DNA from 4 places in the Klebsiella sp. WP3-W18-ESBL-02 genome. Region 3 is predicted to be linked to each of the others. Evidence: predicted binding sites of a transcription regulator. Region 3 holds the regulator's gene; each other region holds the start of a gene.
The links. The regulator CRP, encoded in region 3, controls carbon source genes, mostly activating them, when cyclic AMP is high. The targets are predictions, from matches to a motif close to ATGTGANNNNNNTCACAT.
Positions count from the first base shown of each region.

Region 1: the regulator CRP is predicted to act here: its motif matches at 4,312-4,329, upstream of rbsD (D-ribose pyranase).
Region 2: the regulator CRP is predicted to act here: its motif matches at 4,249-4,266, upstream of H7R56_RS07350 (YfcZ/YiiS family protein).
Region 4: the regulator CRP is predicted to act here: its motif matches at 2,580-2,597, upstream of garD (galactarate dehydratase).

Region 1 covers NZ_AP021972.1:5,112,146-5,119,859, reverse strand. Annotated here, with positions in the region: gene viaA (ATPase RavA stimulator ViaA) at 1-658, opposite strand, end outside; gene ravA (ATPase RavA) at 658-2,154, opposite strand; gene kup (low affinity potassium transporter Kup) at 2,374-4,242, shown strand; gene rbsD (D-ribose pyranase) at 4,416-4,835, shown strand; gene rbsA (ribose ABC transporter ATP-binding protein RbsA) at 4,843-6,348, shown strand; gene rbsC (ribose ABC transporter permease) at 6,354-7,319, shown strand; gene rbsB (ribose ABC transporter substrate-binding protein RbsB) at 7,347-7,714, shown strand, end outside.
Region 2 covers NZ_AP021972.1:1,536,269-1,543,982, forward strand. Annotated here, with positions in the region: gene H7R56_RS07325 (hypothetical protein) at 1-171, shown strand, start outside; tRNA gene H7R56_RS07330 (tRNA-Arg) at 521-595, opposite strand; gene H7R56_RS07335 (formate/nitrite transporter family protein) at 671-1,579, opposite strand; gene mlaA (phospholipid-binding lipoprotein MlaA) at 1,865-2,620, shown strand; gene fadL (long-chain fatty acid transporter FadL) at 2,683-3,999, opposite strand; gene H7R56_RS07350 (YfcZ/YiiS family protein) at 4,372-4,656, shown strand; gene fadI (acetyl-CoA C-acyltransferase FadI) at 4,842-6,152, shown strand; gene fadJ (fatty acid oxidation complex subunit alpha FadJ) at 6,161-7,714, shown strand, end outside.
Region 3 covers NZ_AP021972.1:466,132-473,845, reverse strand. Annotated here, with positions in the region: gene H7R56_RS02235 (hydrolase) at 1-502, shown strand, start outside; gene H7R56_RS02230 (YheU family protein) at 499-717, shown strand; gene H7R56_RS02225 (phosphoribulokinase) at 775-1,638, shown strand; gene H7R56_RS02220 (OsmC family protein) at 1,755-2,159, opposite strand; gene crp (cAMP-activated global transcriptional regulator CRP) at 2,464-3,096, shown strand; gene H7R56_RS02210 (YccS/YhfK family putative transporter) at 3,148-5,223, shown strand; gene argD (bifunctional acetylornithine/succinyldiaminopimelate transaminase) at 5,216-6,433, opposite strand; gene pabA (aminodeoxychorismate synthase component 2) at 6,517-7,080, opposite strand; gene ppiA (peptidylprolyl isomerase A) at 7,177-7,714, opposite strand, start outside.
Region 4 covers NZ_AP021972.1:659,091-666,804, reverse strand. Annotated here, with positions in the region: gene garR (2-hydroxy-3-oxopropionate reductase) at 1-139, opposite strand, end outside; gene garL (2-dehydro-3-deoxyglucarate aldolase) at 169-939, opposite strand; gene H7R56_RS03265 (MFS transporter) at 967-2,307, opposite strand; gene garD (galactarate dehydratase) at 2,721-4,292, shown strand; gene H7R56_RS03255 (DeoR family transcriptional regulator) at 4,410-5,225, opposite strand; gene kbaZ (tagatose-bisphosphate aldolase subunit KbaZ) at 5,495-6,772, shown strand; gene agaV (PTS N-acetylgalactosamine transporter subunit IIB) at 6,792-7,265, shown strand; gene agaW (PTS N-acetylgalactosamine transporter subunit IIC) at 7,276-7,714, shown strand, end outside.

The DNA.
Region 1 (7,714 bases), 510 kb from region 3:
CAAGCTGCTCGGCCAGGCGCAGCAGCTCTGGCTGCTGGCTGAGAAACTCGCCGTATTTAACAATCAGCTGATAGTCGCCGCGCTTAAGCTGACCCGCGCTCATGTCCCAGAGTCGCCCGCCCGCGCTGTCGTTTTCCACCAGCAGCGGCTCCAGCTGGCCGCTTAGGGTCATACGTTCCTGCACTTCGCTCAGCAGCTGCTCGCGTTCTTCTTCCAGCAGCTGTTGGTTGAGCGAGGTGACCTGAACCACCAGGCTTAGCCGCCAGCGTTGTAGAAAAAGGGTATGAAGGGCCGGTGTAAAGGTGGTGTTGTTTGCCACCAGCTGCTGAGCCTGGCCGGCAAACGGCGACTGCACCCGAATCAACAGCGCCAGAATCTGCGGCAGTTGCACAATAAACTGGCTGGTGGAGAGAATCTGGCTCTGCTGGTAGCAGATAACCTCCTCTTCCAGCTCCTGCGGCACCGGCGCGCCCTTTAAGCGGTTTCTGAAGGTTTCACGCCAGCGGGGCAGATCGTCGGTAATGGCGCTTTTTAGTCGTGGGAATTTTTCAAAGAACACGGCCAGCTGCGGCGAAGCCAGCAGGGCGATGATCATCTCTTCGATCATCCCCTCTTCGCTGACCGCCAGCATGACGTTGAGCGTGTCGATGGTGAGCATTAAAGCTGCGCCTGCTTAATTTGCGCTGCGACGTCCTGCAGACTGGCTTCGATACGCCCCAGCCACTCTTCATTGATGAACAGGCATTTTTGCTGTTCGCTAAAGCGGTTGTGCTGCTGGTGCCATTCTTCCTCTAAGGCGAGCAGCTGCTGGCGGATTTCGCTCGGCATATTTTCCGTGCTGCCGGAGCCCGGCAGCGATAGCCGGGTACCCTGCAGACTGACGTCGCGCACCACCAGGTGCTGCGCAGCATCGACTTCCATATTCAGCGTTAGTGCAAAGCCGATGCCGTTCAGTTTGCCGCGAATTTCACCGCCTTTCTCCAGCCAGTTAGCCAGCGCCTGGCGCTCGAAGGTTATGTGAATGACTTCAATATCGTGCAGCTTCAGCGGCTGCTGCAGCAGTAGGGTGATCGTAGGCGATTGTACCTCCGGCGGCAGCTCGTAGTGCGGCTTGCGGCTGAACATGCCGCCCAGGCGGATGACTTTCAACGCCGTTTTGTCGCTTTGCTGTTGCTGAATTTGCAGGCGCTGTTGGGTAATCGCGCCCAGCTTATTGAGCATGGTCTGCTGCTGCCATGCATGTCCGGTCATCAAAATATCTATCTGTTGTTTAAGCAGATTCAGGCTTTCAGCATCGTGCCACAGGCACTCTTTGAGCAGGATCAGATCGATAGGTGCGATCGCATCTCGGCCGCTGAAGAAGGCGCAGGCCTGCAGCAGGCGGATCGCCTTTTTCCAGCGACGATCGGAAACATAAGGTGCGTTTGGCAGGTTATCCAACTGCTGGCGCAGGGTGAAAATAAGCTCAAACACCGCGTCCGGCAGCTTGACGTTGCCGATATCCTTCTGCCACTGGAAGTACTCTTCATCCGTTACCTGAAGACTGGCCGGGATCGGATTGTCGTTTTCGTCCTGCTGGCTAATCAGCATGGAGCGGAAATTGCCTTTGTCCTGCACTTTGTCGAGCCACAGGCGAATCAGCATGCGGTCGTACAGTGCTTCCAGGCTGCTTTCGGCCTCCGGCAGTTCGTTCGATGCGGTAACCAGCAAACGCATGGGAATTTTTTCAACGCTGGCGCCGTTACGGAAATGGCGTTCGTTAATGGCGGTAAGTAAGGTGTTCAGAATGGCCGGGCCCGCCTTCCAGATTTCATCCAGAAACACGATCTCGGCTTCCGGCAGATAGCCAGCGGTCAGGCGCTCATAGCGACCTTCATCTTTTAACGCCTGGATAGAGAGTGGCCCAAACACTTCTTCCGGCGTGGAAAAGCGCGTCATCAGGTACTCGAAAGCGCGGGCGTGCTGGAAAGCAAATTTCAGGCGACGGGCTATCAGGCTTTTTGCGATGCCCGGAGGGCCAAGTAAAAAGACGCTTTCGCCGCTCAGCGCTGCCAGCAGGCACAGACGAATGGCATGACTACGTTCAAATAGCCCTTTCTCCAGCGCGCCGCTCAGCCGCGAAATTCTTTCTGCTAATAAATGTGGTTGGGCCATAATTAACTTGCGTCCTTTCGCCGTTTAATCAGCTAACTGGCTGAGTATAGACGTTTAAGTCTTTAGGTGAATAGCCTCAATACTACCTCGCAATTTCTTGAGGCAGGTTAATATGATGTGATTAAGGGGTACGATTTTGGCGTTAATCGTGCATACTGTGCGCTTTTCGTGGGCCAAGGGACTAGGCACACATTTGTTTCAAAAACGAAAGACTAGTCTATGAGCACTGATAAGAAACAATCTTTATCAGCGATTACACTCGCTGCAATTGGCGTGGTATACGGCGATATTGGTACCAGCCCTCTTTATACGCTTCGTGAATGTTTGTCTGGGCAGTTTGGTTTTGGCGTCGAACGTGACGCGGTTTTTGGCTTTCTGTCATTAATTTTCTGGCTGCTCGTTTTTACGGTTTCACTCAAATACATTACCTTCGTGATGCGGGCGGACAACGCCGGCGAAGGCGGGATCCTCACGCTGATGTCACTGGCCGGGCGTAACACCTCTGCGAAGACGACATCCATCCTGGTGATCCTTGGACTCATTGGGGGAAGCTTCTTCTATGGCGAAGTGGTCATTACCCCGGCTATCTCGGTGATGTCGGCGATTGAAGGGCTGGAAATTATCGCCCCCACGCTCGATACCTGGATTGTCCCCATTTCGATTATTGTTCTGACGCTGCTTTTTGCGATCCAGAAGCACGGTACCAGCATGGTCGGCAAACTGTTTGCGCCCATTATGCTTATCTGGTTCCTGCTGCTGGCGGTATTGGGCGCGCGGAGCATTATTGCAAACCCTGAGGTCCTGCATGCCCTTAACCCTTACTGGGCGGTGAACTTCTTCCTGCAATACAAAACCGTTTCTTTCGTGGCGCTGGGCGCGGTGGTGCTGTCGATCACCGGCGTGGAGGCGCTGTATGCCGACATGGGTCACTTCGGGAAATTACCGATTCGCCTGGCCTGGTTCTCGGTGGTGCTGCCTTCGCTGGTATTGAACTACTTTGGTCAGGGCGCGCTGTTGTTAAAACACCCGGAAGCCATTAAGAACCCGTTCTTCCTGCTGGCCCCTGATTGGGCGCTGATTCCGATGCTGGTGATTGCCGCATTGGCGACGGTTATCGCCTCTCAGGCGGTTATCTCCGGGGTCTTCTCGCTGACTCGCCAGGCGGTGCGCCTGGGGTATCTGTCACCGATGCGCATTATTCACACCTCGGAAATGGAGTCCGGCCAGATTTATATCCCGTTTATCAACTGGCTGCTTTATATCTCGGTGGTGGTGGTGATCGTCAGCTTTGAGCACTCCTCAAACCTGGCGGCGGCGTACGGTATTGCGGTTACGGGGACCATGGTTCTGACGACGATTCTGTTCACCACGGTGGCGCGGAAGAACTGGCGCTGGAATAAGTTCTTTGTGGCGCTGCTGTTCGTGGCGTTTATGTGCATCGACATTCCGCTGTTCTCGGCGAATCTCGATAAAATCGTCTCCGGCGGTTGGCTGCCGCTGAGCCTGGCGCTGATCATGTTCACCATCATGACCACCTGGAAAAGCGAGCGTTTCCGCCTGCTGCGTCGGATGCATGAACACGGTAACTCCCTGGAGGCCATGATCGCCTCACTGGAGAAATCACCGCCGGTACGTGTGCCGGGCACCGCGGTGTATATGTCTCGTGCGCTCAACGTGATCCCGTTTGCTATGCTGCATAACCTCAAGCATAACAAGGTGCTGCACGAGCGGGTTATCCTGCTGACGCTGCGCACCGAAGATGCGCCGTACGTGCACAACGTTAGGCGCGTGCAGATTGAACAGCTCTCACCGACCTTCTGGCGCGTGGTAGCCAGCTACGGCTGGCGTGAGACGCCGAACGTGGAAGAGGTGTTCCACCGCTGCGGCCTGGAAGGCTTAAGCTGCCGGATGATGGAAACCTCCTTCTTTATGTCGCATGAGTCGCTGATTGTCGGCAAGCGTCCGTGGTACCTGCGCCTGCGCGGCAAGCTGTACCTGCTGTTGCAACGCAATGCGCTGCGCGCGCCGGATCAGTTCGAGATCCCGCCGAACCGCGTTATCGAACTGGGCACCCAGGTCGAAATCTAACACTATCAACGCCCTCCCTCATTTTGACGGAGGGCGTTTTTTTATCCCTTTCTCATTGTTCGCGAAACGTTTCGATGGCGATCACATTTCTATAACCTGCCGATGGTTTTCTGCACGTTCTTAAGACTACACTGATAACAGCGAAACGTTTCGCTAGTGGAGCCAGAAAATAAATGAAGAAAGGTACGGTACTCAATTCTGAAATCTCATCGGTCATTTCCCGTCTGGGTCATACCGATACGCTGGTGGTGTGCGATGCGGGTTTACCTATCCCTCGCAGCACGGCGCGCATTGATATGGCGCTCACCCAGGGCGTTCCCACCTTTATGCAGGTGCTGGGCGTGGTGACGCAGGAGATGCAGGTCGAGGCCGCCATTCTCGCCGCGGAAATTCAACAGCATAATCCGCAGCTCCACGAAGCGTTGCTCAAACACCTTGAGCAGCTGCAGCAACACCAGGGAAATCGCATTGACGTTCGTTACGTCTCGCATGAGCAGTTCAAACAACAAACCGCAGACAGTCAGGCGGTGATTCGCAGCGGGGAATGTTCCCCGTATGCGAATATCATTCTCTGTGCTGGCGTCACCTTCTGAGGCCATCATGGACGCACTCTTACAACTCAAAGGGATCGATAAATCGTTCCCAGGCGTGAAGGCCCTTTCCGGCGCCGCGCTAAACGTCTATGCCGGTCGCGTGATGGCGCTGGTGGGCGAAAACGGCGCTGGTAAATCGACCATGATGAAGGTGCTGACCGGGATCTACACCCGCGATGCAGGTTCCCTTCTGTGGTTAGGTAAAGATACCACCTTCAACGGCCCGAAATCCTCGCAGGAAGCCGGTATCGGCATCATTCACCAGGAGCTGAACCTGATCCCACAGCTCACGATTGCCGAGAACATATTCCTCGGCCGTGAGTTCGTGAACCGCTTTGGCAAAATCGACTGGAAGAAGATGTATGCGGAAGCGGACGTCCTGCTGGCGAAGCTAAACCTGCGCTTTAAGAGCGACCGTCTGGTCGGGGACCTCTCCATCGGCGATCAGCAGATGGTAGAGATCGCCAAGGTGCTGAGCTTTGAGTCCAGGGTCATCATCATGGATGAACCCACCGATGCGTTGACCGATACCGAAACTGAGTCCCTGTTCCGCGTGATCCGCGAGCTGAAATCGCAGGGGCGCGGCATTGTCTATATTTCTCACCGCATGAAAGAGATTTTCGAGATTTGCGACGACGTTACGGTCTTCCGTGACGGGCAGTTTATTGCCGAGCGTGAAGTGGCAAGCCTTGATGAAGACCGTCTGATTGAAATGATGGTAGGACGTAAGCTCGAAGATCAGTACCCGCATCTGGATAAAGAGCCGGGTGAGATCCGCCTGAAGGTCGATGCGCTGTGCGGCCCTGGCGTGGACGGCGTTTCTTTTACGCTGCGTAAAGGTGAAATTCTTGGCGTTGCCGGCCTGATGGGCGCAGGGCGTACCGAATTAATGAAGGTGCTGTATGGCGCGCTGCCGCGCACCAGTGGTTACGTCACCCTCGACGGCCATGAGGTGGTCACGCGCTCGCCGCAGGATGGCTTGGCCAACGGCATTGTCTACATCTCCGAAGACCGTAAGCGCGATGGTTTAGTGCTGGGCATGTCGGTGAAAGAGAACATGTCGCTGACCGCGCTGCGCTATTTCAGCCGCGCCGGCGGCGGCCTGAAGCATAAAGATGAGCAGCAGGCGGTCGGTGATTTTATCCGTCTGTTCAACGTGAAGACCCCTTCGATGGAACAGGCTATCGGTCTGCTTTCCGGCGGTAACCAGCAAAAAGTAGCGATTGCGCGCGGTCTGATGACTCGCCCGAAAGTGCTGATCCTCGATGAGCCGACGCGCGGCGTCGACGTGGGGGCAAAGAAAGAGATTTATCAGCTGATCAACCAATTCAAGGCCGACGGTCTGAGCATCATTCTGGTCTCGTCCGAGATGCCGGAAGTATTGGGGATGAGCGATCGCATTATTGTGATGCATGAAGGGCATCTCGGCGGTGAGTTTTCACGCGAGCAGGCCACCCAGGAAGTATTAATGGCTGCCGCTGTGGGCAAGCTTAACCGCGTGAACCAGGAGTAAAAAAGATGACAACCCAGTCTGTGGCGGGTCGCCGCTATTTCACTAAAGCATGGCTGCTGGAGCAAAAATCGCTGATTGCCCTGCTGGTGCTGATAGCGATTGTGTCGACCATGAGTCCGAACTTTTTTACCGTCAATAACCTGTTCAACATCCTGCAGCAAACCTCCGTGAACGCGATCATGGCGGTCGGGATGACGCTGGTCATTTTAACGTCGGGGATCGACCTGTCCGTCGGTTCGCTGCTGGCGTTGACCGGCGCGGTCGCCGCGTCGATTGTCGGCATTGAAGTCAATGCGCTGGTGGCGGTTGCTGCCGCACTCGCATTGGGTGCCGCAATCGGGGCCGTTACCGGCGTTATTGTTGCAAAAGGGCGCGTACAGGCGTTTATCGCCACCCTCGTGATGATGCTGCTGCTGCGCGGGGTGACCATGGTGTACACCAACGGCAGCCCGGTGAACACCGGGTTTACCGATAACGCCGATATCTTTGGCTGGTTCGGTATTGGCCGTCCGCTGGGGATACCGACGCCGGTGTGGATCATGGCGATTGTTTTCCTGGCCGCGTGGTACATGCTGCACCATACCCGCCTGGGCCGTTACATCTATGCGCTAGGCGGTAACGAAGCAGCAACGCGTCTTTCCGGCATCAGCGTCAACAAAGTCAAAATTATCGTCTACTCTCTGTGCGGGCTGCTGTCGGCGCTGGCGGGGATTATCGAAGTGGCGCGTCTCTCCTCTGCGCAACCGACGGCAGGTACCGGCTATGAGCTGGATGCCATTGCGGCGGTGGTGCTGGGGGGGACCAGCCTGGCGGGTGGTAAAGGTCGTATCGTCGGCACGCTTATCGGTGCGCTGATTCTTGGTTTCTTGAACAACGGTTTGAATTTGTTAGGTGTTTCTTCTTATTACCAGATGATCGTTAAAGCAGTCGTGATTTTGCTGGCGGTGCTGGTGGACAACAAAAAGCAGTAACTAACGACACTACAGGACATCTTAAATATGAACATGAAAAAACTGGCTACCCTGGTTTCCGCGGTTGCGCTGAGCGCCACCGTCAGTGCGAACGCGATGGCGAAAGATACTATCGCGCTGGTTATCTCTACCCTGAATAACCCGTTCTTCGTCTCCCTGAAGGATGGCGCGCAGAAAGAAGCCGACAAACTGGGTTACAACCTGGTGGTTCTGGACTCGCAGAACAACCCGGCGAAAGAGCTGGCTAACGTTCAGGATTTAACGGTTCGCGGTACCAAAATTCTGCTGATCAACCCGACTGATTCCGATGCCGTGGGTAACGCCATCAAGATGGCTAACCAGGCTAAAATCCCGGTCATCACCCTGGACCGCGTAGCGTCTAAAGGTGAAGTCGT
Region 2 (7,714 bases), 1.1 Mb from region 3:
ATCATCATCAACAAGTATAAAGAATTTGCCCTGATAAGCTCCCGACATAAAGCCTCTCACAATAGCGACCGATTTCATATTGACCAGATATTAAGTGCCGATACCGGAAGGGTTGATGATATTAATGAGGATATTTTTATCTATTGTTCAGATTGCTCATCGGTGTCCTGACCGCCGCCTGACGCTGGTGGAGGGGCTGGATAACTGCGCAGAGCCTGGGCATTTCCGTGCTGCCGAACATATTGGCCAGGCACTGGCGGTAATCTTTCATTTTTAGGGCATACCGGCCTCATCGTCATACCGCATTGCGCAGCGATTAACCGTGTTGCTGCCGATCTCTCCCACGTCCCGCCATCCTTCCTTCTTTTTCTCTATGTATGCTATGGCGTGGAACGCTGTTTGCCTGAGATTGGGTAATCGCACATCGTTAACAGCGTTCAGGCACAAAGGCGAATCGGCGCTTTTGTGGATTGAGTTGGATATTCATTGCGCAGATCGGCGGATTTTTGAAGAGGGGCGATGGTGTCCCCTGCAGGAATCGAACCTGCAACTAGCCCTTAGGAGGGGCTCGTTATATCCATTTAACTAAGGGGACGAAGCGGCACGAGTATAGCGTTTTTTGCCCGCTGGGGTAAGTGCGGTGCCGCCTGACTGGTTAAACAGTCGCCATTTAGTGCTGTTTTTCCTCATGTTTGTGTTCTTTGGCGTCATGCATCGACCGTAAACGCGCCTCTTGCTTGCGTTTGGTGCTCATGTCGTTGCGAATTTGCGCGTGGCTCATGAGAGCAAAGATAAACGTGCCGCCAACGATATTGCCCGCCAGCGTGGGGAGGGCGAAAGGCCAGAAAAAGTCGCTCCAGTGCAGCGTACCGTTGAATACCAGATAGAGTATCTCTACGGAACCGACCACTATGTGGGTGGTATCGCCGAGCGCGATAAGCCAGGTCATCAGGATAATCACCACGATTTTAGCCGCGCCGGCGGCCGGGAACATCCACACCATTGTGGCAATGAGCCAGCCGGAAATAATCGCATTGGCAAACATTTCCGTCGGGCTGTTTTTCATGACATCCAGGCCAATCTTGATAAAAGCATCGCGCGTCTCTTCATTAAATATGGGCATATATTCAAATGCCCACGCGGCGACGGCGGTACCAATAAGGTTGCCGAGCAGCACCACGCCCCAAAGGCGCAGCAGCAGGCCGATATTGCTCATTGTCAGGTTTTGCATCACCGGCAATACGGCGGTAACGGTGTTTTCGGTAAACAGCTGCTGGCGCGCCATAATTACGATAATAAAGCCGAAGGTATAGCCGAGGTTCTCGAGTAAAAAGCCGCCCGGCACGCCCGTCAGCTCAACGTGGAAAATCCCCTTTGCCAGCAGCGATGCGCCCATCGACAAGCCGGCGGCAATGGCCGACCACAGCAGCGCCATGGCATCGCGCTCCAGCTCTTTTTCGCCTTCCTGACGAATGTGCTCATGAATCGCCATGGCGCGGGAGGGAAGGCGTTCCTCATCCACTTCGATTTTTTCTCCGCTCAGCTTTTCTTCGCTTTCTACTTTGAGGTCATCCATCATGGCGATCCTGAAAAAGAAGGGTATCGCTAAAGCGTAGCGGCTATCGGTAGGCGGTGAGGTAGATATATTCTGAAAGTGCAAAAATGGTAATATTTGTTTTTTTGGGGCCGTTAGAATATAGGCGCCGCAGTGTGGTGTTTACCAGGCTATGATCAGATCAACGAAATTGGCTATACAGACATTGTCGGCGTGCTGTTACAATCACTTACACCTAAACAGGCGGACACGACCAGGTTCCGTCATGGATGGCAATCAGTGATGGCCATAATCACCAGGGAGATATTTATGAAGCTTCGCCTGTCGGCGCTTGCGCTCGGAACAACACTGCTGGTGGGCTGTGCAAGTTCCAGTACTGAACAGCAGGGGCGCTCTGACCCGTTTGAAGGTTTTAACCGTACCATGTACAGCTTCAACTTTAATGTGCTGGATCCGTACGTTGTGCGTCCGGTGGCCGTGGCGTGGCGCGACTATGTTCCGCAGCCGGCGCGTAATGGCCTGGGTAACTTCACCAGTAACCTGGAAGAGCCTGCCATCATGGTCAACTCCTTCCTGCAGGGCGACCCGTACCAGGGGATGGTCCACTTCACCCGATTCTTCCTGAACACCCTTCTCGGTATGGGCGGCTTTATTGATGTTGCCGGTATTGCAAACCCGAAACTGCAGCGTGTTCAACCGCACCGTTTCGGCAGTACGCTGGGGAGCTACGGCGTAGGCTATGGCCCGTATCTGCAGCTTCCGTTCTACGGCAGCTTTACGCTGCGTGACGACGGCGGCGATATGGTCGATACCACCTATCCAGTGCTCTCATGGCTGACCTGGCCGATGTCTATCGGCAAGTGGATGGTCGAAGGGGTGGAAACGCGCGCGCAGCTCCTCGACTCCGATGGCCTGCTGCGTCAGTCTTCCGATCCGTACATTATGGTGCGTGAAGCCTACTTCCAGCAGCACGACTTTATCGCCAACGGCGGCAAGCTGAAGCCAGCGGAAAACCCGAACGCGCAGGCGATTCAGGACGATTTAAAAGATATCGATTCTGAGTAACGAATCGATGGCAATAAAAAGGGGGGAACCGATGTTCCCCCCTTTTTTATGCCGACAAGCTATCAGAAGCGATAGTTGAAGTTGGTACCGAACAGCCAGGCTTTACCTTCAGATTTGAAGGTGTAGTTGCCTTCCTGCACGGTAACGCTCTGGCCGTGCATGTAAGATGCGCCCACGTCGATGGAAGCATCGTCGTTAAACGCATAGGTGGTACCGGCGCTCAGCCAGAAACGGTCCTGGTCCGGAATGGAGATTGAGCGATGGTTGGCCGGAACCGGGCTATCATCAAACGCAATACCGGTACGGAAGGTCCAGTTCTTGTCGTAGTAATAGGTCGTACCCAGTGCGATACGGTAGGCGTCTTTAAAGCTCTCGTCTTTATAGAACAGTTCCTGACCGTTAGAACCGGTGGCTTTCAGCTCCTGGAACTGACTCCAACTGGTGTAAGCCATGCTGTAGTGGATAGCCCACTGCGGCGCGATGCGGTTATAACCGGAAATTTCCCACATTTCTGGCAGGTTCAGCGTCAGAGAACCGCCGATGGTTCTGCCGTCGGTGCCGTAAGGCAGACCGGTAATGCCGCGAGCGGCGAAGAGCTGGTTACCGCGGGTGGTGATGGAGCTCTTGTAGTCGCCGTCGAAGTCAATTTTGACTTCAGAGCGGTAGGTCAGGCCCCAACGGTTGTTTTTATCCAGTTCGTACAGGATACCTGCGTTCCAGCCATAGCCCCACTCATCGCCTTTCAGATGCGCAACCTGCGAGTCTGCGCCGGTAATGCCGACCGCTTTCCCGGTCGCACCAGGGAACATCAGGCTGGTTTCGCCAGCATAACGCTCAATTTTGGCTTTCGCATAGACGGCGTCAAAGCCCAGGCCGAAGCTCCAGTTGCTGCTCAGACGGTATGCGCCGCTCAGGTTCAGGTTAACGGTCTGCAGGTCGGTTTTACCGCCGTACATGCCGGCCGCGTAGTTATTGTTGAATTCCGTTGCCAGGCCGTAGTTGGAGGTAACAGACGCACCCCAACCAAACTGTTCGTTAATCGGCATGACAAAGTGCGCGTTAGGAACCCACGCGGTCGGTGCAATGTTATCGGCATCGGTACTGCGGCCGGTGGCCGGAGACTTGCCGGTAATATTGACGTCAGGATCGATGTAAACCGCACCGGCAGAAAATGCAGGGCGATCGAACATCATAATCAGCGCCGGGTTACGGCTGGCGTTACCCGCATCGTCGGCGATAGCGCCTTCACCAGAATAGGCACGGCCCAGACCAGAAGACGAAAATTCATTAAGCTGGAAGCCCGCTGACCAGGCTTGGGTTGAAACAAGTGCCACTGCGACAGCAAGAGCAGACTTCGTGTAACGGGTTTTCTGGCTCATGACCATAACCTCATTGAGTTATTTTTATACAAACAATGTTACATGTAGTAACAGAAGCGCGAAGTGTAGGGGCTGGACTACGACAGAGAAATCAGACCAGTGACGAGAGTATAGGTCTGACCAGCTGGTATGTTGCAATATTGTTTATTAATTTTTTCTAAGATGTTGTTTGAAACGAGATCTGGTTGGCAAAAATGCGGGGATGGTCAAAGGCGGAGAAGTGAGAAATTTGTTTTAGATCATTTTTAATTGTGATTTCGGTCACTTATCGGCTTTCGTCACATTATCGACTGGAGGCGTGCAACGGGCGGGCGTAAAATAAGCACATCGTTTATCTGGCACCTTGAGTGCGCAAAACAGAGGAAATCTACAATGAGTAAATGTAGTGCTGATGAAACCCCGGTTTGCTGCTGCATGGACGTTGGTACCATCATGGACAACTCCGACTGCACCGCATCTTACAGCCGCGTTTTTGCTAACCGCGCTGATGCAGAAGAAACCCTGGCAGCGCTGACGGAAAAAGCGCGCGGCGTTGAGTCCGAGCCGTGCAAAATTACCGCAAACTTCAAAGACGTTGAAGGCGGCGTGCAGCTGGATATCGACTTTGTCTTCGCTTGTGAAGCCGAAACCCTGATTTTCCAGCTGGGCCTGCGTTAATCGCCCCAGGCGAATGACCTTTCTGCTCACGCCCTCGTTGCTCACGCTGCGGGGGCGTTTTCTTTATCGCTCAGTGTGTTTTAGCTCGCAATTTTCCCTCTCTCCGATTGGCTAAGTGTAAAAAATTAGTTAAGAATGTTATCAGGTCAGACCACTTGGTCGATTTCCGATAACAGGGGAGAGTTATGAGTCAGGCGTTACCGCTTATCACCCGCCAGGGCGATCGCATTGCTATTGTCAGTGGGTTACGTACCCCGTTTGCCCGTCAGGCTACCGCCTATCACGGCGTTCTCGCCGTTGATTTAGGTAAAATGGTGGTGGGCGAAATGCTGGCACGTAGCGAAATTCCCCCCGAGGTCATTGAACAACTGGTGTTCGGTCAGGTGGTCCAGATGCCGGCCGCACCCAACATTGCCCGTGAAATTGTGCTGGGTACCGGCATGAACGTGCATACTGACGCGTACAGCGTCAGCCGCGCCTGCGCCACCAGTTTCCAGGCCGTTGCTAACGTCGCCGAAAGTCTGATGGCAGGCACGATTCGTGCGGGCATCGCCGGCGGCGCCGACTCCTCTTCCGTACTGCCGATTGGCGTCAGCAAAAAGCTGGCGCGTACCCTGGTGGATGCCAACAAAGCCCGCACGCTGGGGCAAAAGCTGAAGCTCTTTTCCCGTCTGCGTCTGCGCGACCTGATGCCGGTGCCGCCAGCGGTAGCCGAGTATTCTACCGGGCTGCGCATGGGGGACACCGCCGAGCAGATGGCAAAAACCTACGGTATTACTCGCGAACAGCAGGATGCGCTGGCAAACCGCTCGCATCTGCTGGCGGCTCAGGCCTGGGCGGCGGGCAAATTGAACGACGAGGTGATGACGGCCTACGCGCCGCCGTACCGTAATCCACTTGAGCAGGACAACAATATCCGCGCGAACTCTACGCTGGCGGACTACGCCAAACTGCGTCCGGCATTTGACCGTCAGCACGGCACCGTAACGGCGGCTAACAGTACGCCGCTGACCGACGGTGCAGCGGCGGTGATCTTGATGACCGAATCCCGCGCCAAAGAACTGGGGCTGACGCCGCTGGGCTATCTGCGTAGCTACGCCTTTACCGCCATTGACGTCTGGCAGGACATGCTGCTGGGCCCGGCCTGGTCAACGCCGCTGGCGCTGGATCGCGCCGGGCTAACGTTCGCCGACCTGACGCTTATCGATATGCATGAAGCATTTGCCGCGCAGACGCTGGCCAATATTCAATGTCTGGCGAGCGATAATTTCGCTCGCGAGGTGCTGGGCCGCAGCCAGGCCACCGGCGAAGTGGAGGAGAGCAAATTCAACGTGCTGGGGGGATCTATCGCCTACGGCCATCCGTTTGCCGCAACCGGTGCGCGCATGATAACCCAAACGCTCCATGAACTGCGCCGTCGCGGCGGCGGCTTTGGGCTGGTGACCGCCTGTGCGGCGGGCGGATTAGGTGCAGCGATGGTACTGGAGGCTGAATAATGGAAGCGATGAAATCCGCATTTACCTTTACCGTGCGCCCGGACAACGTGGCGGTGGTGACGATTGATGTGCCTGATGAAAAGATGAACACCCTGAAAGCCGAGTTTGGCGGCCAGGTGCGCGCTATCCTCCGGCAAATTCGCGATAACAAAGCGCTGCAGGGCGTGGTGTTTATCTCTGCGAAGCCCGATAACTTTATCGCCGGGGCCGACATTAACATGATTGGTCGCTGCAAAAGCGCGCAGGAAGCCGAATCGCTGGCGCGTCAGGGACAACAGGTGATGGCGGAAATTCAGGGGCTATCAGTCCCGGTGGTCGCGGCCATCCACGGTGCCTGCCTTGGCGGCGGCCTGGAGCTGGCGCTGGCCTGCCATGCGCGCATCTGCTCCGACGACAGCCGTACGGTGCTCGGCCTGCCGGAAGTTCAGCTCGGCCTGCTGCCGGGATCGGGCGGTACTCAGCGTTTGCCGCGCCTGATTGGCGTCAGTACTGCGCTGGACATGATCCTGACCGGAAAACAGCTGCGCGCCCGTCAGGCCTTGAAAGCAGGGCTGGTGGATGAAGTGGTTCCGCACTCGATTCTGCTGGACGCCGCCGCTGAATATGCGCGTAAAGCGCGCCATGAACATCGCCGCCTGCCGGTGCGCGAGCGTATTCTGGCGGGGCCACTGGGTCGTCACCTGCTGTTCAGCATGGCGGCAAAGAAAACGGCACAGAAAACGCAGGGCAACTATCCGGCGGCGGATAAAATTTTGCAGGTTATTGAAACCGGTCTGGCCCATGGCGCCAGCAGCGGCTACGAAGCCGAAGCCCGTGCCTTTGGCGAACTGGCGATGACGCCGCAGTCGCGCGCACTGCGCAGCATTTTCTTTGCCAGCACCGATATTAAAAAGGATCCCGGCGCTCGCGTTGAGGCAGGCCCGCTGCGTTCGGTCGGCGTATTAGGCGGTGGCCTGATGGGCGGTGGTATTGCCTATGTGACGGCGATTAAAGGTAAGCTACCGGTGCGAATCAAAGATATTAACGCCAACGGTATTAACCATGCGCTGAAGTACAGCTGGGATCAGCTGGAGCAAAAGGTGCGCCGTCGTCACATGAAACCCGCCGAGCGAGATGCGCAGCTGGCGTTGATTTCCGGCAGTACCGACTACCGAGGGTTTGCCCATCGCGATCTGGTGATTGAAGCGGTATTTGAAGATCTTGCGCTCAAACAAAAAATGGTTGGCGAAATTGAACAGTACTGCGCGCCGCACACCATTTTTGCGTCTAATACCTCTTCTTTGCCCATTGGCGATATTGCTGCCCATGCGCAGCGGCCTGAGCAGGTGATCGGTCTGCATTTTTTCAGCCCGGTTGAAAAAATGCCGCTGGTGGAGGTTATCCCCCATGTGGGCACGTCAGAGCAGACGATTGCCACTACCGTGAAGCTCGCGAAGAAACAGGGAAAAACGCCGATTGTGGTCGCGGATAAAGCCGGTTTTTACGTTAACCGCATTCTGGCGCCATACATTGCCGAAGCCATGCGCATGCTGGTCGACGGCGAGCGCGTGGAAGATATTGAT
Region 3 (7,714 bases):
TGCCGCGGCGATCGTCTCAGCGCCGTTTATGCTGGAAGCCTGTAGTTATCATATGGATAAGGGCTTTTCCCGCGTCTACCAGCGCTACCTGCTCAATCTGCTCAAGGGCAACGCGGCCCGCAAGCTCAAGGCCTATCCCGGCTCGCTGCCGGTAGATTTACGCCAGCTGAAAAGCATGCGTCGCATCCGCGAGTTTGACGACTCGATTACCTCAAAAATTCACGGCTTCGCCGATGCCATTGACTACTATCGTCAATGCAGCGCGATGCCTATCTTAAGCAAAATCACCAAGCCGACGCTGATCATCCACGCTAAGGACGATCCGTTTATGGATCATCATTCTATTCCCGCCCAGGAAGAGCTGCCGGATAACGTCGAGTATCAGTTGACCGAGCACGGCGGGCACGTGGGCTTTATCGGTGGGACTCTCCGCCACCCGGAAATGTGGCTGGAGAAACGCATCCCCACCTGGCTGATGCGCTGGCTGGGGACGAAAGGATGATCATTCCATGGCAGGACCTCGACCCGCAAACGCTGGATAACCTGATTGAAAGCTTTGTCTTGCGCGAAGGCACTGATTATGGTGAATATGAGCGTTCACTTGCGCAAAAGGTCGCCGACGTCAAACAGCAGCTACAAACAGGCGAAGCGGTGCTGGTCTGGTCAGAACTTCACGAGACCGTCAATATCATGCCCCGTAACCAATTCCGCGGTTAACTATACTAGTGACAGGAAGCACGCTGCTTGCTGTCACGTATTCAGGGAGTTATTCGCATGTCTGCCAAACACCCGGTTATTGCCGTTACCGGCTCCAGCGGAGCGGGTACGACCACCACCAGCCTCGCATTCCGTAAAATCTTCGCCCAGCTTAACCTGCGATCCGCCGAGGTCGAAGGTGACAGCTTCCACCGCTATACACGCCCGGAAATGGACATGGCGATCCGCAAGGCCCGCGATCTGGGCCGCCATATCAGCTACTTCGGTCCGGATGCCAATGACTTTGGTCTGCTGGAACAGACTTTTCGCGATTACGGCCTGACCGGTAAAGGGAAGTCGCGCAAATACCTGCACACCTACGACGAAGCGGTACCGTGGAACCAGGTGCCCGGCACGTTCACACCCTGGCAGCCCCTGCCGGAGCCTACCGACGTGCTATTCTACGAAGGGCTCCACGGCGGCGTGGTGACGCCGCAGCACGACGTGGCCCGCCACGTGGATCTGCTGGTCGGCGTGGTGCCGATCGTAAACCTTGAGTGGATCCAGAAGATGATTCGCGACACCAGCGAACGCGGCCACTCGCGCGAAGCGGTCATGGACTCGGTGGTGCGCTCAATGGAAGACTACATCAACTACATCACCCCGCAGTTTTCACGCACACACATCAACTTCCAGCGCGTGCCCACGGTCGACACGTCTAACCCCTTCGCCGCGAAAAGTATTCCATCGCTGGACGAGAGCTTTGTGGTGATTCACTTCCGTAATCTTAAAAACATCGACTATCCGTGGCTGCTGGCCATGCTTCAGGGATCGTTTATTTCGCATATGAATACGCTGGTCGTTCCCGGCGGGAAGATGGGGCTGGCAATGGAATTGATTATGACGCCGCTGGTGCAGCGTTTAATGGAAGGCCGCAACTAAACCTTAAGCCTGATGGTGCTTCGCTTATCAGGCCTACAGGATATTGCGAAACGAGTAGGTCGGGTAAGGCGTAGCCGCCACCCGACAGTCGCACGGCATACGCCCTTGTTAAGGGTTTACCCCTCAATCACTTCGTAAGAGTGGGTGATATTCACCGCTTTTTCGAGCATCAACGCAACCGAACAGTATTTCTCCGCCGACAGATCGACCGCACGAGATACCGCCGCATCCTTCAGCGCTTTACCGGTGACAATGAAGTGCAGATTAATATGGGTAAACAGTCGCGGCGCTTCTTCACGGCGCTCGGACGTCAGCTTCACTTCACAATCGGTGACGTCATTACGGCCCTTTTGCAGAATAGACACCACGTCGATAGCACTACAGCCACCAGCGGCCATCAGCACGACTTCCATCGGGCTTGGCGCTTTATCGCCAGAGTTGCCGTCCATCAGAATCTGGTGGCCGGAAGCGGACTCGCCAAGGAAGGTTAACCCTTCAACCCATTTCACACGCGCTTGCATAATTTTTAACTCCGAGGTTGCAATATTCTTCTCAGATTACGCGCACATAACAATTCTCGCAATGGAAGGCGATCGCCGTCATGCTGAAGCGAGACACCAGGAGACACACGGCGAAAGCTATGCTAAAACAGTCAGGATGCTACGGTAATACATAAACGTACTGCATGTATGCAGAGGACATCACATTACAGGCTGCGGCGTAACTCGACAGCCGACTTCCCAGGTAACGGGAAGGATACTATTGCAACCGGTGGCCGTCAGGTTTTTGCCGCCGGGAAGAGCTTATAACAGAGGATAACCGCGCATGGTGCTTGGCAAACCGCAAACAGACCCGACTCTCGAATGGTTCTTGTCTCATTGCCATATTCATAAGTACCCCTCGAAGAGCACGCTGATTCACCAGGGTGAAAAAGCAGAGACGCTGTATTACATCGTAAAAGGCTCAGTGGCAGTTCTCATCAAGGACGAAGAAGGCAAAGAGATGATCCTCTCTTACCTCAACCAGGGCGATTTTATCGGCGAGTTAGGCCTGTTTGAAGAAGGCCAGGAACGCAGCGCGTGGGTACGGGCAAAAACCGCTTGTGAAGTGGCTGAAATCTCTTATAAAAAATTCCGTCAGCTGATCCAGGTTAACCCGGACATTCTGATGCGTCTCTCTTCGCAAATGGCGCGTCGTCTGCAGGTTACCTCTGAGAAAGTCGGCAACCTGGCGTTCCTCGATGTGACGGGTCGTATCGCGCAGACTCTGCTGAACCTGGCCAAACAGCCGGATGCGATGACCCACCCGGACGGCATGCAGATCAAAATTACCCGTCAGGAAATCGGTCAGATCGTGGGCTGCTCCCGTGAAACCGTGGGCCGTATCCTGAAGATGCTGGAAGATCAAAACCTGATCTCCGCACACGGCAAAACCATTGTCGTTTACGGTACCCGCTAATCCAGCCTAAACGGCGTATTGCCAGGCAATACGCCGCTTTTGTTTTCCCCTATGTGGCGCAGGCTGATTTACCACCCAGAAATCAACTATGCACTACGGCAAACGCTGGTGCTGTGTTTGCCCGTGGCTATTGGCCTGCTTTTCGGCCATCTTCAGCAGGGCCTGCTGTTCTCGCTGGTGCCCGCCTGCTGCAACATCGCCGGTCTCGACACCCCACATAAGCGCTTTTTCAAACGCCTGATTATCGGCGGCAGCCTGTTTGCCGGGTGCAGCCTTGCCGTGCAGCTGCTGCTGGCGCGCGACGTTCCCCTGCCGCTGATCCTGAGCGGGCTAGCGCTGCTGCTGGGCGTAACGGCGGAGATCAGCGCGCTGCACGGGCGGCTACTGCCCGCCTCGCTGATCGCCGCCATTTTTACGCTCAGCCTGGCCGGCAATATGCCCATCTGGCAGCCGCTGCTCATCTACGCGCTGGGCACCCTGTGGTACGGATTATTCAACTGGTGGTGGTTCTGGATATGGCGCGAACAGCCGCTGCGTGAATCGTTAAGCCTGCTCTACCGTCAGTTGGCCGACTATTGCGAAGCAAAATATAGTCTGCTGACGCAGCATACCGACCCCAGCAGCGCACTCCCGCCACTGCTCACTCGCCAGCAAAAGGTGGTGGATCTCATTTCCCAGTGCTACCAGCAGCTGCATATGCTGGCTGCTAACCAACATAACGACTACAAGCGGCTGCTGCGTGCTTTCCAGATGGGGCTGGATTTGCAGGAACATATCTCCGTTAGCCTGCACCAGCCGGAAGAGGTCCAGAAGCTGGTTGAACAAAGCCACGCCGAAGCGGTGATCCGCTGGAACGCGCAGACCGTTTCCGCGCGCCTGCGCGTGCTGGCGGACGATCTTCTCTATCATCGCTACCCCACGCGCTTCACGATGGACAAACAGATTGGCGCGCTGGATAAAATTGCCCGCCAGCATCCGGATAACCCGGTCGGCCAGTTTTGCGCCTGGCACTTCAGCCGTATTGCCCGCGTACTGCGTAGCCAGCGCCCACTTTACCCACGTAATCTGATGGCCGACAAAGAGCGCCGCCTGCCGCTCATCCCGGCGTTAAAAAGCTATCTGTCGCTGAAGTCGCCCGCGCTGCGCAACGCCGCACGCCTCAGCGTCATGTTAAGCATTGCCAGCCTGATGGGGATGGCGCTGCATCTGCCGAAACCCTACTGGATCCTGATGACGGTCCTGCTGGTCACGCAAAACGGCTACGGCGCTACGCGCGTAAGGATTTTCCATCGTGCGGCAGGGACTCTGGCCGGGCTGGTCATCGCCGCTATCGCCCTACACTTCCACACGCCACAAGGGTGGGCGCTGGCTGGGATGCTGATCGTGACGCTGGTAAGCTACTTGATTATTCGCCGCAGCTACGGCTGGGCCACCGTGGGCTTCACGATTACGGCGGTGTATACCTTGCAGCTTCTGACGCTCAACGGCGAAGAGTTTATTATCGCCCGCTTTATCGACACCCTGATCGGCTGCCTGATTGCCTTTGGTGGGATGATCTGGCTGTGGCCGCAGTGGCAGAGCGGCCAGCTGCGTCAGAACGCTCAGGCGGCGCTGGAGGCTGACCAGGAGGCCATTCGTCTGATCCTCAGCCCCGACCCGCAGGCGCCTAAGCTTGCCTATCAGCGCATGCGCGTCAACCAGGCGCACAATACGCTGTACAACACCCTCAACCAGGCCATGCAGGAACCGGGATTTAACTCTCGCTATCTCGAAGACATGAAGCTGTGGGTCACCCACAGCCAGTTTATCGTCGAGCACATCAACGCCATGACGACCCTGGCACGCGAGCACAACATGCTGACGCCGGATCTGGCCCAACGCTATCTGGAGTCGTGTGAAATCGCGCTCCAGCGCTGTCAGCAGCGTCTGGAATACGATGAGGCGGGAAGCAGCGGCGAGGTGAACATTATGGAAGCGCCGGACGCGCTGTCCCACGGGCCGTTGAGCACCATGGAACAGCATCTCCAGCGTATTTTAGGGCACTTAAGCACCATGCACACCATCTCGTCGGTGGCCTGGCGCCAGCGCCCGCGGCACGGCGGCTGGTTGAAACGGCAGTCTAGCTGATCAATGCTGCCACGGCTTGTGCAAAGCGCTGCATACCGTCGTCGATATCCTGTTCTTCCACCACCAGAGATGGCGCAAAGCGCATCACGTCCGGGCCCGCATTCAGCACCATCACGCCAGCATCCGCCGCAGCATACAGGAAGTCGCGCGCGCGGCCTTTATACTTCGCGTTCAGTTCTGCACCTATCAGCAGACCCATGCCGCGCACATCGCTGAAGACATCGTACTTCGCGTTAATGTGCTGCAGATGCTGAACAAAGCGCTCACGTTTAGCATTCACGCCGTTAAGGACTTCGGGGGTGTTAATGATATCGAAGGCCGCCCCGGCCACGGCACAGGCCAGCGGGTTACCGCCGTAGGTGGAACCGTGTGACCCCACGTGGAAGGCACTGGCAATCTCTTCGGTGGTGAGCATAGCGCTGACCGGGAAACCGCCGCCCAACGCCTTGGCGCTGGTCAGAATATCCGGCGTCACGCCGTAGTGCATGTAAGCGAACAGCGAGCCGGTACGGCCCATGCCGCTCTGCACTTCATCAAACACCAACAGCGCCTGGTGCTTATCGCACAGCGCGCGCAGGCCTTTGAGGAATTCTGGCGTTGCCGCCAGTACGCCGCCTTCACCCTGAATAGGCTCGACCACGACCGCGCAGGTATGATCGTCCATTACCGCTTCTACCGCATGCAGATCGTTAAACGGTACGTGGACAATATCGGCCGGTTTCGGGCCAAAACCATCGGAATACTTCGGCTGACCGCCCACGGAAACGGTGAACAACGAACGTCCGTGGAACGCGTTATGGAAGGCAATAATTTTGGTTTTGTACGGGCTATGGCGGGTAGACGCGTAGTAACGCGCCAGCTTAAAGGCGGTTTCGTTGGCTTCCGTTCCGGAATTCATGAATACCACACGTTCCGCGAAGGTAGCATCCACCAGCTTCTGCCCCAGGCGCAGCGCCGGTTCGTTAGTAAACACGTTGCTGGTATGCCACAGGGTTTCACCCTGGGTTTTCAGCGCGTCCACCAGTGCCGGATGACAGTGGCCCAGCGCCGTCACCGCAATACCGCCTGCAAAATCAACGTACTCTTTGCCTTGCTGATCCCAGACGCGGCTGCCCTTGCCCTTCACCGGAATAAACTCGGCCGGTGCATAAATTGGCAAAATGACCTGATCGAAGGTCGCGCGGGTGATCGCAGGTTGTTTGGTTACCATGTCATGCCCTTCTTCAACGATGCAGCAATGATTGTGAGAATCTATCCACAAAATATGCATAAAAAATCACATCATGGCAACTACTATCGATGGAGAAAGTTGGCCAGCAGCGCGTGTCCTTGCTCGCTAAGAATGCTTTCCGGGTGGAACTGTACGCCTTCGAGATCCCACTCGCGGTGACGAATCCCCATGATTTCACCGGCTTCGCTAAGCGCGGTAACCTCAAAGCAGTCCGCCAGGGTACCCGGCTGAATCAGCAGCGAATGATAGCGGGTAACCGTCAGCGGGTTATTCAGCCCGCGAAAGACGCCCTGCTGCTGATGGAAAATCGGCGAGGTTTTGCCGTGCATGACCTGAGCGGCGCGAACGATACGCGCGCCAAAGGCCTGAGCGATAGCCTGATGACCTAAGCAGACGCCAAGAATGGGAATTTTGCCGGCGTAGCGGCGAATAACGTCAAGTGAAATACCGGCATCATCCGGCGTGCAGGGGCCTGGAGAGATAACGATTTTCTCCGGTGCCAGCAGGGCGATTTCCTCGAGAGTGATGTCATCGTTACGTCTGACCGTTACGCTGGCGCCCAGCTCACAGAAATACTGGTAAAGGTTCCAGGTAAAGGAATCGTAATTATCAATCAGCAGGATCATGGCGGCTCCGGTTATCTTTCTGCCGCCATTCTACCGGGTGACATCCACTTTAGCGATACGGGCGACGGCCTCATGCCTGACGCCGCCCGATATGGCTTACGGCAGGACTTTCGCGGAAAGGATCACGACCGGCTTGGTCGGCACATTCTGGTACGGCCCGACGTTATGGCTCGGCACCTGGGAGATTTTATCCGCCACGTCCATGCCCTTCACAACCTTGCCGAATACCGCATAGCCGAAATCACGCTGACCGTGATCAAGGAAGGCGTTATCGGCCACGTTGATGAAGAACTGGCTGGTTGCGCTATCTTTATCAGCAGTACGCGCCATCGCGATAGTGCCGCGAGTATTACGCAGGCCATTGTCAGCTTCGTTTTTAATCGGCGGGTTCGGCTGCTTCTGCTGCATCTGCTCGTTAAAACCGCCGCCCTGAACCATAAAGCCCGGGATCACGCGGTGGAACGTCGTGTTGTTGTAAAAGCCGCTATTAACGTATTTCAGGAAGTTTTCAACGGAAACCGGCGCTTTCTGGCTATCCAGCTGCAGCTCGATATTACCCGCGGAGGTCGTCAGCAGTACGTGCGGATTCTGGGTTGCTGCTAAAGCCGCAGGAGCCATCGCCGAGAGAGCAAAA
Region 4 (7,714 bases), 190 kb from region 3:
CCGCTCCGGCGGCAATCACTTCGGCAATCGTTTCAGGATTACGGTCCGACACCACCAGCGAGTAACCCGCTTTCAGCAGGTTTTTACTCATCGGTTTACCCATGATACCCAGGCCAATAAAACCAACTTTCATCGTCATTTCCTCAATATTGCGTTAATCGGTGGTGGTTACTTTTTAAAAGCATCAGCCAGTTTTTGAGTACCGGCGCGGAAGACGCCCAGGTCGCTGCCAACGGCCACAAAGGTGGCTCCCCACTCGAGGTAGCGGCGCGCGTCGGCTTCAACCGGTGCCAGGATGCCGCTTGGCTTGCCGTGGGCTTTCGCACGGGCAAAAATATGCTGAATGGCTTTCTGAACCTCCGGGTGCGAAGCATTACCCAGATGCCCCAGCGCGGCGGCCAGGTCGCTTGGCCCGACAAAGATGCCATCCACGCCTTCCGTTGCCGCGATGGCATCCACGTTATCGACGCCCAGCTGGCTTTCAATCTGCACCAGAATGGTGATGTTTTTGTTGGACTGCGCGAAGTAGTCCGGTACGGTGCCAAACATATTGCCGCGATGCGAAACGGATACGCCGCGAATCCCCTCCGGCGGATAGCGCGTGGAAGAGACCGCCTGCGCCGCCTGCTCCTGCGTCTCCACAAACGGAATCAGGAAGTTATAGAAGCCGATATCCAGCATACGCTTGATAATGACCGGCTCATTGGTCGGAATACGTACGACCGGCGCGCTCTGGCTGCCTTTCAGTGCCATCAGCTGTGGGATTAACGTCGTCACATCGTTCGGCGCATGTTCACCGTCCAGCACCAGCCAGTCGAAACCGGCCAGGCCTAACACTTCAGTACTGATCGGGCTGGAGAGGGCTGACCAGCAGCCAATCTGAACCCGTTGAGCAGCCAGCGCCGCTTTGAATTTGTTAGGAAAAATCGCGTTATCCATTTTTTATTACCTTACGTTAGTCGCGGCTTACTTCCGCAGTTCCAGACGTTTGATGTCGCCGACCACGACGAGGTAGCAAACCATCATCATCAGCGCGGAACAGCCGACAAAAATCAGTGCGCCATTAAAGGAGTGCAGTTCACTTACGATATAACCAATCACCAGCGGCGTAACGATAGAGGCGACGTTACCAAAGACGTTAAACACCCCACCGCACAGCCCAACAATCTCTTTTGGCGCCACGTCGGAGATAACCGGCCACCCCAGTGCGCCAAAGCCTTTGCCGAAGAACGCCAGCGCCATTAATCCTACGACCAGCGCCGTGTTGTCGGTGTAGTTACACAGAATAATCGTCGACGCCAACAGCATGCCCAGCACAATAGGCAGTTTACGTGCAAAGGTCAGCGTACAACCGCGGCGAATCAGGTAGTCGGAGAACAGCCCGCCCAGCACACCGCCGGCAAAACCACACAGCGCAGGGATAGACGCCACCATACCCACTTTCAGAATCGACATACCTTTGTCCTGCACCAGGTAAATCGGGAACCAGGTGAGGAAGAACCAGGTGATGGTGTTTAAGAAGTACTGGCCGAAGAAGATACCTAACATCATACGGCTGCTAAGCAACTGTTTGATGTAATCCAGTTTCGGACCTTTTGCCGCGTCGCTGCCCGGCTTTTTGTGGTCCATATCAACCACTGCGCCGTTATCCGCAATAAACTTCAGCTCTTCTTTGGTCATTCGTGGATGATCGGTTGGGTTGTGTACGAACTTCACCCACAGCCCGGTCAACACAAAGCCAATCACCCCCATCACGGTAAAGACGTGCTCCCAGCCCCAGGCGAAGGTCAGCCAGCCCAGCAGCGGCGAGAACAGCGCTAAAGAGAAATACTGCGCGGAGTTAAAAATAGCCGAGGCGGTACCGCGTTCTTTGGTTGGGAACCAGGCCGCAACAATACGCGCGTTTGCCGGGAAGGAAGGCGCTTCGGAGAAGCCCAGCATAAAACGCATGAAGAACATAGAAACGCCGGCCCATGCTAGCGGGAAGAAACCGACAAAGCCCTGCAGGAAGGTAAACAGAGACCAGAAGAACAAGCTATAGGTATAAACTTTCTTCGAGCCGAATTTATCCAGTAACCAACCACCGGGGATCTGCATGAGCAGGTACGCCCAACCGAATGCAGAGAAGATATACCCCATAGAAATCGCACTAAGTTCCAGTTCCTTAGCGACAGACGTACCGGCAATGGAAAGCGTTGCGCGGTCTGCGTAGTTAACGGCCGTAACAATAAAAATAATGAATAGAATTAAATAACGGGTAGGCATACCCTTTTTTGCTTCAACAACATCAGCAGTATCGTGTATCATTTTATTATCCTCGGGTACAGGATGCTTTAATTTTATTGTTTTTATTAAAGCGAATTTCGCTGATTATTTAATTACCAATGAATCTCGTAATAAAAAATCAGACGCCATGAATTCGAGGTTCAGTATAATCAGGATATCTCGCTCGCACATTGTGCAAATCACCAATTTAAACGCGCAATAAATTCATTTTATTGACCATATGCACACAGCACTGGGCGCTGATGCACAATTTCAGCCATTGACTCCCTTGTCTCCCGCGGCATGAAGGCGATAGGTGATCTTCATCACATTTTTATGGTTCAACTCCTGACATTCTTTATTTCATGTAGCAATGGGTATTTTATTTTCCATTACCAGAAACAAACCATAAATAACCCTAATTCTTTTACCCCCTGGCTGGAGAATGCTGGACAATGGCTAACATTGAAATCAGACAAGAATCGCCGACGGCTTTTTATATAAAAGTACATGAAACAGATAATGTCGCGATCGTTGTTAACGATAACGGATTAAAAGCAGGAACGCGTTTTCCTGACGGTCTGGAATTAATTGAACATATTCCCCAGGGGCATAAAGTTGCGCTGGTGGATATTCCTCAGAACGGTGAAATCATCCGCTACGGCGAAGTCATCGGTTACGCGGTGCGCGATATTGCTAAAGGTAGCTGGATTGACGAATCCACGGTTGTGCTACCGGAAGCGCCGCCACTCAACACCTTGCCGCTGGCGACCAAAGTCCCGGAGCCGCTGCCGCCGCTCGAAGGCTATACCTTCGAAGGTTATCGCAACGCCGACGGCAGCGTCGGCACCAAAAACCTGCTGGGCATTACCACCAGCGTGCACTGCGTAGCGGGCGTGGTGGACTATGTGGTGAAAATCATTGAGCGCGATCTGCTGGCAAAATACCCCAACGTCGATGGCGTGGTTGGTCTGAACCACCTGTACGGCTGCGGCGTGGCAATTAACGCACCGGCGGCGGTGGTCCCCATTCGCACCATCCATAACCTCGCGCTAAACCCCAACTTTGGCGGTGAAGTGATGGTCGTGGGACTGGGCTGTGAAAAGCTACAGCCAGAACGCCTGCTCGAAGGCACGGAGGATGTACAAAGCATCGCGGTCGACAGCGCCAGCATCGTGCGCCTGCAGGATGAGCAGCACGTCGGCTTTCAATCGATGGTCGACGATATCTTACAGGTTGCCGAACGCCACCTGCAAAAGCTCAACCAACGTCAGCGCGAAACCTGCCCAGCTTCCGAGCTGGTGGTTGGCATGCAGTGCGGCGGCAGCGATGCGTTCTCCGGCGTGACCGCCAACCCGGCGGTCGGCTACGCTTCCGATCTGCTAGTGCGCTGCGGCGCCACGGTTATGTTCTCTGAAGTCACCGAAGTGCGCGATGCCATTCATCTGTTAACGCCACGCGCGGTGAATGAAGAGGTGGGCAAACGTCTGCTTGAAGAGATGGCCTGGTATGATAACTACCTCAACATGGGGCAAACCGATCGCAGCGCCAACCCATCTCCAGGCAACAAGAAAGGCGGCCTTGCCAACGTAGTGGAAAAAGCGCTGGGCTCAATCGCCAAGTCTGGCAAAAGCGCCATCGTCGAAGTGCTGTCACCGGGCCAACGTCCGACCAAGCGCGGCCTGATTTACGCCGCGACGCCGGCCAGCGATTTCGTTTGCGGCACTCAACAGGTTGCTTCCGGCATCACCGTACAGGTGTTTACTACCGGGCGCGGTACGCCGTACGGCCTGGTTGCGGTACCGGTCATCAAGATGGCCACCCGCACCGCGCTGGCGAACCGCTGGTATGACCTAATGGATATTAACGCGGGCACCATCGCCACCGGCGAAGAGACCATTGAAGAGGTGGGGACGAAGCTATTCCACTTTATTCTCGATGTGGCCAGCGGGCGTAAAAAAACCTTCTCGGATCAATGGGGGCTGCACAACCAGCTGGCGGTGTTCAACCCGGCGCCGGTAACCTGACGGCAGACGGCCAATCGAAAATACGTAGGCCGGATAAGCAAAGCGACATCCGGCCTACCGTTCCTGCCCTGACTTCAACGCCTTAACGGACCAGCATTACGCCAGGGCGCCCCTTTTTTATTCCGACAGCGCCACCAGAATCACGTCGATACCGCTCTTACGTAATCCGTCGAGGCTCTCCTGCGGGATCCCCTCATCCACGATGATCATATCCACACGCTGCATATCAATAATCTTATGCAGGCTTGAGCGATTAAATTTGCTGGAGTCGGTCACCACGATGATCTTCTCAGCCACTTCGCTCATGCGCCGGTTCAGCCGCGCTTCATCTTCATTATGCGTGCTGATTCCACGCTCCAGATCGATAGCATCAACGCCGAGAAACAGCATGTCAAAGTGGTAGTTTTGCAGCGATTGCTCAGCCTGATCGCCATAGAACGACTGCGATTGGCGGCGCAGATGCCCACCGGTCATCAACAGCTCAACGCCTTCTGCTTCCAGCAACGCATTGGCGACATTCATACCGTTAGTCATAGCAATCACATCGCTGTGATGACGCATCAGCCGCGCGATTTCATAGGTTGTAGTGCCCGAATCCAGAATCACCCGATGCCCCGGCTTAATAAACTCAACGGCGGCCCTGGCGATACGCCGTTTCACCGCCGTATTCAGCGAACTTTTATCTTCAACGGAGGGTTCTGCGCCCGGCGTATTACCGTCGCAAATCAGCGCACCGCCGTAGGCCCGCACGGCAATACCCTGCTTTTCAAGAAAGGCCAGATCGTTGCGGATCGTCACGGTCGAAACGCCAAACAGCACGGAAAGATCGTTGACCTGCACGCTTCCCTGCTGTCGCAACCGCTGGATGATCTGCTCACGCCTTTCGCTGGTTCCAGGCACCCGCTTATCCGCAGAAGAGTCGGTGTTGCTCATAAGTAATCCTTTGATCAATTTCTTTCGTTTCATTTCGTTTGGCTTATTAACGCCTTTCTTTTATCGGAATGCAAGCCTTAAAAAGCCGAAAGAATGGCCGCAACACCGGGCACAAACCTTTCATTATGTTTCTTTTGTGAAACAGATCGGAAAACTATTATCTTTCGTTTTATTTTTAACACACCATGATGCAGTATCAAATGAAACAAAACGAAAGAACGATGTCACCATCATCTGACCTGGAGAGGAAAGTGAAACATCTGACTAACATGGTGGAGCAGCATAAACGGGGGAAGGCAAACGGGATTTATGCCGTTTGTTCCGCGCATCCACTGGTACTGGAATCTGCCATACGCTACGCCCACGCCAACCAGGCGCCGCTGCTGATCGAAGCAACCTCAAACCAGGTTGACCAGTTTGGCGGCTACACCGGCATGACGCCAGCCGATTTTCGCGGCTTTGTCTGCGGGCTGGCCGACGCGATGCATTTTCCCCAAACGCAGCTGATCCTCGGCGGCGATCATCTCGGTCCCAACCGTTGGCAGGATCTGCCAGCAGAGATCGCGATGGCTCACGCTGACGATCTGATCAAAAGCTATGTGTCCGCTGGATTTAAAAAGATCCACCTCGATTGCAGCATGTCCTGTCAGGGCGATCCGGTTCCGCTCACCGACGAGATCGTCGCCGAACGCGCCGCGCGTCTGGCAAAAATCGCCGAAGAAACCCACGCCGCGCTGTTTGGCGAATCGGATCTGGTCTACGTGATCGGGACCGAGGTGCCGGTACCCGGCGGTGCCCATGAAACCTTAACCGAACTGGCGGTCACCACGCCTGAAGCAGCACGGGCCACGCTGGAAGCCCATCGCCACGCGTTTGAAAAGCAGGGGCTGAACGCCGTGTGGCCACGCATTATTGCGCTGGTCGTACAGCCCGGCGTCGAATTCGATCATACCCATATCATTGATTATCAGCCGCAAAAAGCCGTCGCGCTGAGCAAGATGGTGGAAGCCTATGACACGCTGGTGTTCGAAGCGCATTCCACCGATTACCAGACGCCACAATCGCTGCGCCAGCTGGTGGTCGATCACTTCGCCATCCTGAAAGTGGGTCCGGCGCTAACCTTCGCCCTGCGCGAAGCGCTGTTTTCACTGGCGGCGATCGAAGAAGAACTGCTGCCCGCTAAAGCCTGTTCTGGCCTGCGTAACGTTCTGGAGAGCGTCATGCTCGATCGCCCGGAATACTGGCAGAGCCATTATCACGGTGACGGCAACGCGCGGCGACTGGCGCGCGGCTATAGCTATTCCGACCGCGTGCGCTACTACTGGCCTGATGGGCAGATTGATGATGCCTTCGCGCGGCTGGTGCGCAATCTGGCGGACGAACCTATTCCGCTACCGCTCATCAGCCAGTATTTACCGTTGCAGTACGTCAAAGTCCGCGAGGGAGATCTCAACGCAACGCCGCGAGAACTCATCATCAGCCACATTCAGGACATACTGCAGCAGTACCATGCCGCCTGTCAGGGCGTTACCCCCCATAACGGATAACAACAAAGAGGAAAACGCGATGCCAAATATTGTATTAAGCCGCATAGATGAACGCCTGATCCACGGCCAGGTTGGCGTGCAGTGGGTAGGATTTGCGGGGGCAAATCTGGTGCTGGTCGCCAACGATGAAGTCGCAGAAGACACCGTTCAACAGAACCTGATGGAAATGGTGCTGGCTGAAGGGATCGCCGTGCGCTTCTGGTCGCTGCAAAAAACGATCGACAACATCCACCGCGCCGCCGACCGGCAGAAAATTTTACTGGTGTGCAGAACGCCGGGGGATTTCCTTACGCTGGTTGAGGGCGGTGTCCCCATCACGCGCATCAACGTAGGCAACATGCACTACGCCGAAGGAAAAACACAAATTGCCAAAACGGTTTCTGTCGATGCCAACGATGTCCACGCGTTCAACGGCCTGAAGGCCGCCGGCGTGGAATGTTTCGTTCAGGGCGTGCCCACAGAACCTGCTTTGGATCTCTTTAAACTACTTTGAGGGATTCACAATGGAAATTAGTCTGTTGCAGGCTTTTGCATTAGGCATTCTTGCCTTTATTGCGGGTCTGGATATGTTCAACGGCTTAACCCACATGCACCGCCCGGTGGTGCTTGGGCCGCTGGTCGGCCTGATCCTCGGCGATCTGCATACCGGTATTTTAACCGGCGGTACGCTGGAGTTGGTGTGGATGGGCCTGGCCCCGCTGGCGGGCGCTCAGCCGCCAAACGTGATTATCGGCACCATCGTCGGTACCACGTTCGCCATCACTACCGGCGTGAAACCTGACGTCGCCGTCGGGGTCGCGGTACCGTTCGCCGTAGCGGTACAGATGGGGATTACTTTCCTGTTCTCGGTCATGTCCGGCGTGATGTCTCGCTGCGACCGTATGGCGGCAAACGCCGACACCGACGGTATTGAACGGGTTAACTATCTGGCGCTGCTGGCGT